DNA from 4 places in the Streptomyces sp. NPDC047085 genome. Region 2 is predicted to be linked to each of the others. Evidence: riboswitches for the same ligand, from Rfam matches in the RefSeq annotation. Region 2 holds a riboswitch; each other region holds the start of a gene.

Region 1 (2,191 bases), on a different contig from region 2:
GATCTGCCCGGTGACCAGCCGCTCGAACGCGAGGGCCTGCACCCGGACGGCCTCGGGGCCGAGGTCGGCGAGTATCTGGGAGGCGCGGGCGAAGAGGAAATCGCCGGTGAGGACCGCGACGGAGTTGCCCCAGCGGGTGTTGGCGCTGTCCACACCGCGCCGCACGGCCGCCTCGTCCATGACGTCGTCGTGATACAGCGTGGCCAGGTGGGTCAGCTCCACGACCACGGCCGACGGCACGACGCGCGGCGCGTAGGGGTCGCCGAACTGGGCCGCGAGCATCACGAGCAGCGGCCGGAACCGCTTCCCGCCGGCTCGAACCAGGTGCTGCGCGGCCTCCGTGATGAACGGGACCTCGCTCTTGGTGGCCGCGAGCAAGCCTTCCTCGACAGCCGCCAATCCGGCCTGGACATCGGCTTCCAGAGCCTGGTCCCGCACGCTCAGCCCGAACGGCCCGACGACGGTCACGAGGGTCTCCTGTCTGCTGGTGCCTGCTGGCGATTACACGGTTTGTCGATAGGTCGTTGCCATCACTCGACTCAGCGTATCCGGTCCCCTTTCGATCACCGATAGCACCCACCGGTCCAGCCCGGGCGGTATCGGCATCACGGACGTGATGTTCTCCACCATCCGATAAGAACGGACATTTCCTTACTTAACGGGAAGGCGCGCCCCCTGTCGCCGGAATACACGCCGACCGGATGCGCGTTCGACAACCCGCAGGCAGTCCCGAACGTGAGGTCGAGCGCACCCCCAGAGGCGGCCCCGGAGGCAACCCCGGAGCCACCTCACCCCTCTTCAACGAAGGGCGCCGCCTCAGAGGTTCCGGGCCCGAGGGGACTTAAACCCACCAATGGCCCCATTAAGAGCGAATCCAACTAATCCCCCATGTCTGATTTTGCGTAATTTGCCGTTACGTGAATTGGGTCACTCACCCTCCCTGGCGGCCACACCGGCCCGGCCACCCTTCTCGCCTTGCCTGTCGGGCAGTTGAGGATTGGCAACCGCAAAGGATCAAGTACCCAAATCGGCATAGATCAAGGTCAACTAGGCCTTCTTGTGAATCCGGTACTTGTTCCGGACATGTGCTGTCGCATACGTTCCGGGCCGTCAGACGAACGCCGAATCCTGCCGCGTCTGACACCACCCATCGACGAACTCATTTCGTACGGCAGGAGCGGGGGACCCAGGTAAGCCGCCAGACCGGTCGACACGTGTCGCACCGGAACGGCTCGGGGTGAAGTCGCGCCTCCTCCAGAGCCCAACGGGCCTGGTGGCGCGGCCGGGCACCTCCCCGCCCGAACCCGACAGCTCACCTCGCAGGCGACGGAGAGGAAAAAGCCATGCCTGCTGCCGCTCAGCCCCGCCGCGCCCGCTCGTCCCGCCTCTTCCGCACGCTCACCGTCGTCGGCACCGGCGCCGCCGTGCTCGCCCTGCCGCTCATCGGGGCCACCAGCGCCTCCGCCGCCGGTTCCACCACCACGACCGGCACCACCCTGGCCGGGTACCCGAACAACCTCGACGGCTGGATCCGCGAGTCGCTCGCGATCATGGCCGAGAAGAAGATCCCGGGCACCTACAACGGCATCCACCGCAACATCATCCGCGAGTCGTCGGGCAACCCGCGGGCCATCAACCTCTGGGACTCCAACGCCGCCAAGGGCATCCCGTCCAAGGGCCTGCTCCAGGTCATCGACCCCACGTTCAACACGTACCACGTGGCCGGCACGTCCTTCGACATCTACGACCCGGTCGCGAACATCACGGCCGCCTGCAACTACGCGGCCGCCCGCTACGGGTCGATCGACAACGTCTTCGGCGCCTACTGATCCACCGGTCCACACGCGCGGCAGGCCCTGCTGAGATCCGGTCAGCCGGCCGGGAACAGTCTTTCGAGGACGACGGCGATGCCGTCGTCCTCGTTCGACTTCGTGACCTCGTCGGCGACGGCCTTGAGTTCGGGGTGCGCGTTGGCCATGGCGACACCGCGTCCCGCCCAGTCGAACATGGGGATGTCGTTGGGCATGTCGCCGAAGGCGAGGGCCCGCTCGGCCTCGATCCCCAGGTACTCGGCGGCCAGCGCCAGCCCCGTCGCCTTGGTGACACCGCACGGCTGGAGCTCCACGGTTCCCGGCCCCGACATCGTGACCGTCGCGAGCGAACCCACCACCGCGCGCGCGGTCGCCGCCAA
Region 2 (2,191 bases):
GGACGTGCGCGGCAAGGGCATGAGCGCGGTCGCCGCCGTGGCCGTGGTGATCGGGGCGTTCCGTGAGGCGGCCGAGCAGGAGGCCACGCTGGAGGCGGTGGCCGGGCGGCTGGAGCGGGCGCTGGCCCGCGAGGGCACCCGGCGGGAGGGGATCGACGCCTTCGAGGGCTTCACCACCGCCGTCCTCGCCGAACTCCCGCACGACGACGGCGTCGCCCGCATCCTCAACCGCGGCCATCCGCCGCCGCTGATGCTGCACGCCGACGGCACCCTGCGCGCCGTCGCGGCGGCCGAGCCCGCCCTGCCGCTCGGCATGGGCGAGTTGGGCCGTTGGCCCGACCGCGCGACCGAGACCGGCTTCCCGGGCGGCGCCACCCTGCTGCTCTACACCGACGGTCTGTCGGAGGCCCGGGACGTGCACGGCCGGTTCTACGACCCCACGCGCCGGCTCGCCGGACGCGGCTTCCCGGACCCCGGCACCCTGCTCGGCCGCCTCGCCGCGGAGGTGCGGCGGCACTCCGGCGGCGGGATGTCGGACGACATGGCGCTGCTGGCCGTACGGCGCCCGTGACCGCCGTACGCCCATACGCACCGACGGGCTCGTTATCACTCATGGTGACCGGACGACAGCCCTCCGCATAACATCTGAGTCACCATCAAAACCCTTGTGACTCCTGAATGCTGGTCAAGTCGCCCGTTTTCCACCGGTCCTGGCGCGTATATCCACCCCGATGAACGTTAATGATCAAGCCGAACGGCTTGGAATCTGGCACCTGGGTCTATTAACGTTCGATAACGCAGCGCGGTCGTCCCAGCCGTCACAAGAGGCGGCTCCGTGCGCACGCGCCGAATCCCGCAAGGGAACCGGGGAACCACCACCTTGGGGTGAATCACGCGGACGCCGTCGTGAACTCTTGAGTCCACGACTGGTATACGCGCGTAGGAGACCTTCCTGCTCCGAACCCGTCAGCTAACCCGGTAGGCGGAGGAAGGAAAGGAGTACGCCCGCGTGGCGTCCAACCGGCCTGCCCCAGAAGCCCCGTTCGTGCCCGCTCAGCGCGAATCCGAGACCTTCGGCTACGGCGCCTACCGTGCCGAGGAGGGCCCCTGGGAGGAGTGGAACCCCACCGAGGACTCCATCCGCCCGGTACGCGGCCGGCACCGCGTCTCCAAGCAGCGCGGCGGCGGACTCGCCCGCAGCTCCACCGTCCTCGGCGTCGGCGTCATCGCTGCCGTCGGCGCGGGCGGCATGGCCAGCGCCAACACCGGCAAGCCGCCGGTGTCCATCTCGCTGCCCGACCTGCCCTCCGTGGACTCCGTCGGCCACCTGTTCGACGACGACTCGTCGAACGCGCCCAAGGCCACCACCGCCTCCCTCAGCAACGTCGGCGTGACCTCCGCCGACAGCGCCAAGGGCGCCGACGCCGGCGAGGCCCTGCGCAACCGGATCATGGCCCAGGCCGAGCAGCAGCAGAGCAAGGCCGAGACCAAGGCCGCCGCGGCCGCCGCTGCCGCCGCGGAGAAGGCCGCCGCCGACGCGGCCGCCAAGGCGCAGAAGGAAGCCGAGGCCAAGGCCGCCGCCGCCAAGGAGAAGGCGGAGGCCGAGGCCAAGAGGAAGGCCGAAGAGGCGCGCCTGGCCGAGCTGGCCAAGCAGTACGCGCTGCCGACCTCCTCGTACACGATCACCTCGACCTTCGGCCAGGCCGGCTCGATGTGGTCCTCCGGCTACCACACCGGCCTCGACTTCGCCGCGCCCACCGGCACGCTGATCAAGGCCATCCACAGCGGCACGATCACCGAGGCGGGCTGGGCCGGCTCCTACGGCTACCGCACCATCCTCACCCTCGACGACGGCACCGAGCTGTGGTTCTGCCACCAGTCCTCGATCAGCGTCTCCGTCGGCCAGAAGGTCACCACCGGCGAGGTCATCGGCCGCGTCGGCGCCACCGGCAACGTCACCGGCCCGCACCTCCACCTGGAGGTCCACCCGAACGGCCAGTCCACCGGCATCGACCCGATGGCGTGGCTGCGCGGCAAGGGCCTCACGCCCTGAGCGGTCGGTCTCTGATCCACCCCCCACATACGGTCCCCGGCGGCCTGGCGGCGTCCCCCCGACGTCAGGGCTGCCGGGGTGTCCGCCATCCGGGCGCGTTCACACACCGTTCGCGGAAATCCCGGAATGGGTGGGACG
Region 3 (2,191 bases), on a different contig from region 2:
TCGACGCGGCCGCCGTACGCGCCTTCTACGACCGCCATGTGCGCCCCGCCACGGCCACCGTGGTCGTCGTCGGCGACCTCACCGGCACCGACCTGGACGCGCTGCTCGGCGACACCCTGGGCGCCTGGACCGGCACCCCCGGGCAGCCGCGTCCGGTGCCTCCCGTGTCCGCCGACGACACCGGCCGCGTCGTCATCGTCGACCGGCCCGGCGCCGTCCAGACGCAGCTGCTCATCGGCCGGATCGGACCCGACCGGCACGACCAGGTGTGGCCCGCCCAGGTGCTCGGCACCTACTGCCTCGGCGGCACCCTCACCTCCCGCCTGGACCGCGTCCTGCGCGAGGAGAAGGGCTACACCTACGGCGTGCGCGCCTTCGGGCAGGTCCTGCGCTCCGCACCGGACGGCACCGGCGCCGCGATGCTCGCCATCAGCGGCTCCGTGGACACCCCGAACACCGGCCCCGCGCTCCAGGACCTGTGGACGGTGCTGCGCACACTCGCCGCGGAGGGCCTGACCGACGCCGAGCGGGACGTCGCCGTGCAGAACCTCGTCGGGGTGGCGCCGCTGAAGTACGAGACCGCGGCGGCCGTCGCGAGCACGCTGGCCGACCAGGTCGAGCAGCACCTGCCCGACGACTTCCAGGCGCATCTGTACCAGCGGCTCGCCGCCACCGGCACCGTGGAGGCCACCGCGGCGGTCGTCAACGCCTTCCCGGTGGACCGCATGGTGACCGTCCTCGTCGGTGACGCCGCCCAGATCAAGGCGCCGGTCGAGGCGCTCGGCATCGGTGAAGTCACCGTCGTGGCAGCCGATTAGGAACTGCCGGTCAGGGACTTCCGATCAGGGACTGCCGATTAGGGACCGAAGCGCGAGGCGGCAGCCGTACGCGCGCGTGGGGCCCTGGCGACCGACGGGTCGTCAGGGCCCTTGCCGTTCCCGGCCATGCCGAAGCCCCGGTCCCCAGATGTCCGGATTGAGGCGGAGGTTGCCTGTCTGCCCTGTGGGATGCGCTACAAAAGCCCGGATCCGTTTGGGGATCGCGAGCCGCCGCCCGTAGCGTCTTTCGGGCTGTCCGTCAGGCAGTGCGCCGCGCCCGCGGCACCGGACAGTCATCGCCGAGTCCCCGTACGGCGCGAGCCAGGGGAGCCGGGGACCCAACCGCAGTCCCTGGGGTGAATCGGACGCCCGCGCGCGAGCGAGGGGGTCCGTAGGAGACCTTCCTGCTCCGAACCCGTCAGCTAACCCGGTAGGCGAGAGGGAAGGAAAGGACCAGCCACTTCATGGCGTTCATGTGCGCCACCGGGAAGCACCGCAAGCCCGGCCGGGTCAAGCGCACCACCGCTCAGGCGGCCGGCATCGCGGCCCTCACCACCTCAGGCGTCGTCGGCACCCTCGCGGCATCGCCTGCGGTCGCCGCGGAGAACTCCGTCGAGCAGACCGGTCTCACTCCCGTCATCACCGTCAGCGACACGCTGGCCGAGGAGATCGACGCGCAGGCGGCCGCCCAGAAGGCCACCGCCGAGCGCAAGGAGGCCGAGGAGGCCGCGGCCAAGGCCGCCGCCGAGCGCGTGAAGGAGGAGCGTGAGGCAAAGGCCCGCGCCGCCCGTGCGGCGGAGCGCGAGCGCCTGAACGCCTTCGTCGCCCCGATCGCGCACTCGTACGTCTCCACCGGCTACATGGCGAGCAGCTCCCTGTGGTCCTCCGGTTCCCACACCGGCATCGACTTCCACGCGGCCAGTGGGACGCCCGTCCACGCGGCCGGCTCCGGCACCGTCGTGTCCACCGGCTGGGGCGGGGCGTACGGCAACCAGATCGTGATCCGGATGGCCGACGGCATGTACACCCAGTACGGCCACCTGTCGTCCATCGGCGTCACCGTGGGCCAGCAGGTCACCCCGGGCCAGCAGATCGGCCTGTCCGGCGCGACCGGCAACGTCACCGGCCCGCACCTGCACTTCGAAGCGCGTACGACCCCCGAGTACGGCTCGGACGTCGACCCCGTCGCCTACCTCCGCAAGCACGGCGTGAACGTCTGACGCCCGCGCGCACGGCATCCGAAGCATCCGAAGCATCCGAAGCATCCGAAGCATCCGAAAGCCCCGGCTCACGCGCCGGGGCTTTCGCCGTTTTTCTGTGAGCCCGCCGTACCCGTTGTCCAAAAAATATCCATGGATTCCGGCCCGCCGTCG
Region 4 (2,191 bases), on a different contig from region 2:
TGCCGGATTCCTCGGCTTCGTCGCCCTCGTCACCGTCGTCCGGCTCCTCCTCGGACGCGACCGTCACGCCGTCCCCGAGCGCGAGCGAGGGCTCCGGTTCCGCCGACTCCGCCGGCTCCGACGAGGGTGCGAATGCTCCCAAGTCCGACAAGTCCGCCTTGCCCGACTCCGAGCCCACGCAGGGGAGTGGCGTTTCGGCCGCCCCGGACCCCGCGGTCGACGACTCGGACAATTCGTGGCAGACCGGCGGCTCTTGGAGCCTGGTCGACACCGGTGCGCTCAGCAGTGGCGGACGTCACCGGGGCGGCAGTGCGGACGAAAGCCTGACAAGCGGTCAGGACACCCGTTCCTCGGGCCGTCACGCCTCCCGTGACGCGGGTACCTACACGGTCCGTGAAGGCGACTCCCTCGCCTCCATCGCCGACTCCCTTGACGTCGACGGCGGATGGCACGCGCTCTACAGCCAGAACAAGAAGGCCATTGGCGCCGACCCGGACCACATCGCCCCCGGTCAGACCCTGGACGTCGGTTCCGAAGCGGGCGCGGAGTAGCGGGAGTTGACGCCCCGCTTTCAGGGCTAATGTCCGGTTTGGTGAAAGTGTGGGATGAGTCTCAGAAGCCCTGATCGTCTTTGAAATTCCGCCGAGCGCATGTCTACGGTCGGGACCGCTCGTCACCACGAGCCCCGGCACTCGCAACGCCGAATCCTGCCAGCGGTTGCCCGGGAACAGTCGACGCGTCACGCGCCGTAGGCAGGAGCGGGGGACCCAAGGTAAGCGCCGGATCCGGCAGTTGATGCCGCGACCGGCTTGGGGTGAAGCCACGCCTCCCACGAGGGAGGAGTGGCCGGGCAACTCAACCGGCCCGAACCCGACAGCTCACCTCGCAGGCGTCGGTGAGGGGATCGATCCATGCTGTTTTCCGGCAAGGGCAAGCACCGTCGTCCGTTCAAGGCCACCCGCGCCATCGCGCTCGTCGGTGTCACCGGCGCCGTCGTCGCCGCCCCGCTGATGGCGGCCGGCAACGCCTCCGCCGCCACCGCCTCCGAGTGGGACAAGGTCGCCCAGTGCGAGTCCGGCGGCAACTGGTCCATCAACACCGGCAACGGCTACTACGGCGGTCTGCAGTTCTCCGCCTCCACCTGGGCCGCCTACGGCGGCACGGCCTACGCCTCCCGCGCCGACCTGGCCACCAAGCAGCAGCAGATCACCGTGGCCGAGAAGGTCCTCGCCGCCCAGGGCAAGGGCGCCTGGCCGGTCTGCGGCACGGGCCTGTCGAGCACCCCGTACAGCGGCACCGCCGCCCCCTCCTCGAAGACCACCTCTTCGAGCAGCACCACCACCCGCTCCACCGACCAGCAGGCCGCCTCCCGCTCGGCGACCCGCCCGGCCCCGAGCAAGACCGTCACCACCCCGACCGGCAAGAAGGTCAAGAAGGGTGACGGCGAGTACAAGGTCGTCAAGGGCGACACCCTCGGCACCATCGCCGAGAAGCACAACGTCAAGGGCGGCTGGAAGACCCTCTTCGAGCTGAACAAGGACATCGTCGAGGACGCCGACCTGATCTACCCCGGCCAGCAGCTGCACCTGAAGTAAGGCGCGGCCGGCCGGCCCGGCCACAGCGTCCTCACGGCGACTTCCCCCGATAGAGCCCCCGTGAGGGTCACCCCCCGTCCCCACGGGCCCCCCGCCCTGGTGCGTGTTCCCCCGTACGCACCGGGGCGGGGCTTTTTTCTGCGCCTTTCCCGGTCCCCCTTTGTTCCGGGCGGGAACAATGGGTACCGTCTCCCTGTCTCGCCCTGTCTCTCCCTGTCCACGGGACGGTCGGTCGGTGGCCGACGCCCCTGGGACGGTTAGGCTCTAGTCGCAAGGCACAGCCGTAAGGCACAAAGCCCCGCACTTCCAGCGTCACATCCAAGAAGGAGATGCTCGTGCCGTCCATCGACGTCGTCGTAGCCCGGGAAATCCTGGACTCCCGAGGCAACCCCACGGTCGAGGTCGAGGTCGGCCTCGACGACGGCAGCACGGGTCGTGCCGCCGTCCCGTCCGGCGCCTCCACCGGCGCCTTCGAGGCCATCGAGCTGCGCGACGGTGACCCCAACCGCTACCAGGGCAAGGGCGTCGAGAAGGCCGTTCTCGCCGTCATCGAGCAGATCGGCCCGGAGCTGGTCGGCTACGACGCCACCGAGCAG

What was found. Region 2 has a riboswitch for cyclic di-AMP ahead of ABZ865_RS41085 (M23 family metallopeptidase). Riboswitches for the same ligand answer to the same signal wherever they lie in the genome.
Positions count from the first base shown of each region.
Region 1: linked by a shared signal. The riboswitch ahead of ABZ865_RS38315 (transglycosylase SLT domain-containing protein) and the one ahead of ABZ865_RS41085 (M23 family metallopeptidase) in region 2 are both predicted to bind cyclic di-AMP.
Region 3: linked by a shared signal. The riboswitch ahead of ABZ865_RS36060 (M23 family metallopeptidase) and the one ahead of ABZ865_RS41085 (M23 family metallopeptidase) in region 2 are both predicted to bind cyclic di-AMP.
Region 4: linked by a shared signal. The riboswitch ahead of ABZ865_RS20860 (transglycosylase family protein) and the one ahead of ABZ865_RS41085 (M23 family metallopeptidase) in region 2 are both predicted to bind cyclic di-AMP.

Region 1 is NZ_JBEYUW010000018.1:10,196-12,386, forward strand. It holds gene ABZ865_RS38310 (polyprenyl synthetase family protein) at 1-468, opposite strand, end outside; cyclic di-AMP (ydaO/yuaA leader) riboswitch at 1,111-1,341, shown strand; gene ABZ865_RS38315 (transglycosylase SLT domain-containing protein) at 1,344-1,829, shown strand; gene ABZ865_RS38320 (HAD family hydrolase) at 1,871-2,191, opposite strand, start outside.
Region 2 is NZ_JBEYUW010000023.1:29,562-31,752, forward strand. It holds gene ABZ865_RS41080 (PP2C family protein-serine/threonine phosphatase) at 1-571, shown strand, start outside; cyclic di-AMP (ydaO/yuaA leader) riboswitch at 835-1,002, shown strand; gene ABZ865_RS41085 (M23 family metallopeptidase) at 1,010-2,053, shown strand.
Region 3 is NZ_JBEYUW010000015.1:90,951-93,141, reverse strand. It holds gene ABZ865_RS36065 (pitrilysin family protein) at 1-818, shown strand, start outside; cyclic di-AMP (ydaO/yuaA leader) riboswitch at 1,106-1,270, shown strand; gene ABZ865_RS36060 (M23 family metallopeptidase) at 1,283-2,038, shown strand.
Region 4 is NZ_JBEYUW010000005.1:477,152-479,342, forward strand. It holds gene ABZ865_RS20855 (transglycosylase family protein) at 1-551, shown strand, start outside; cyclic di-AMP (ydaO/yuaA leader) riboswitch at 735-907, shown strand; gene ABZ865_RS20860 (transglycosylase family protein) at 912-1,595, shown strand; gene eno (phosphopyruvate hydratase) at 1,925-2,191, shown strand, end outside.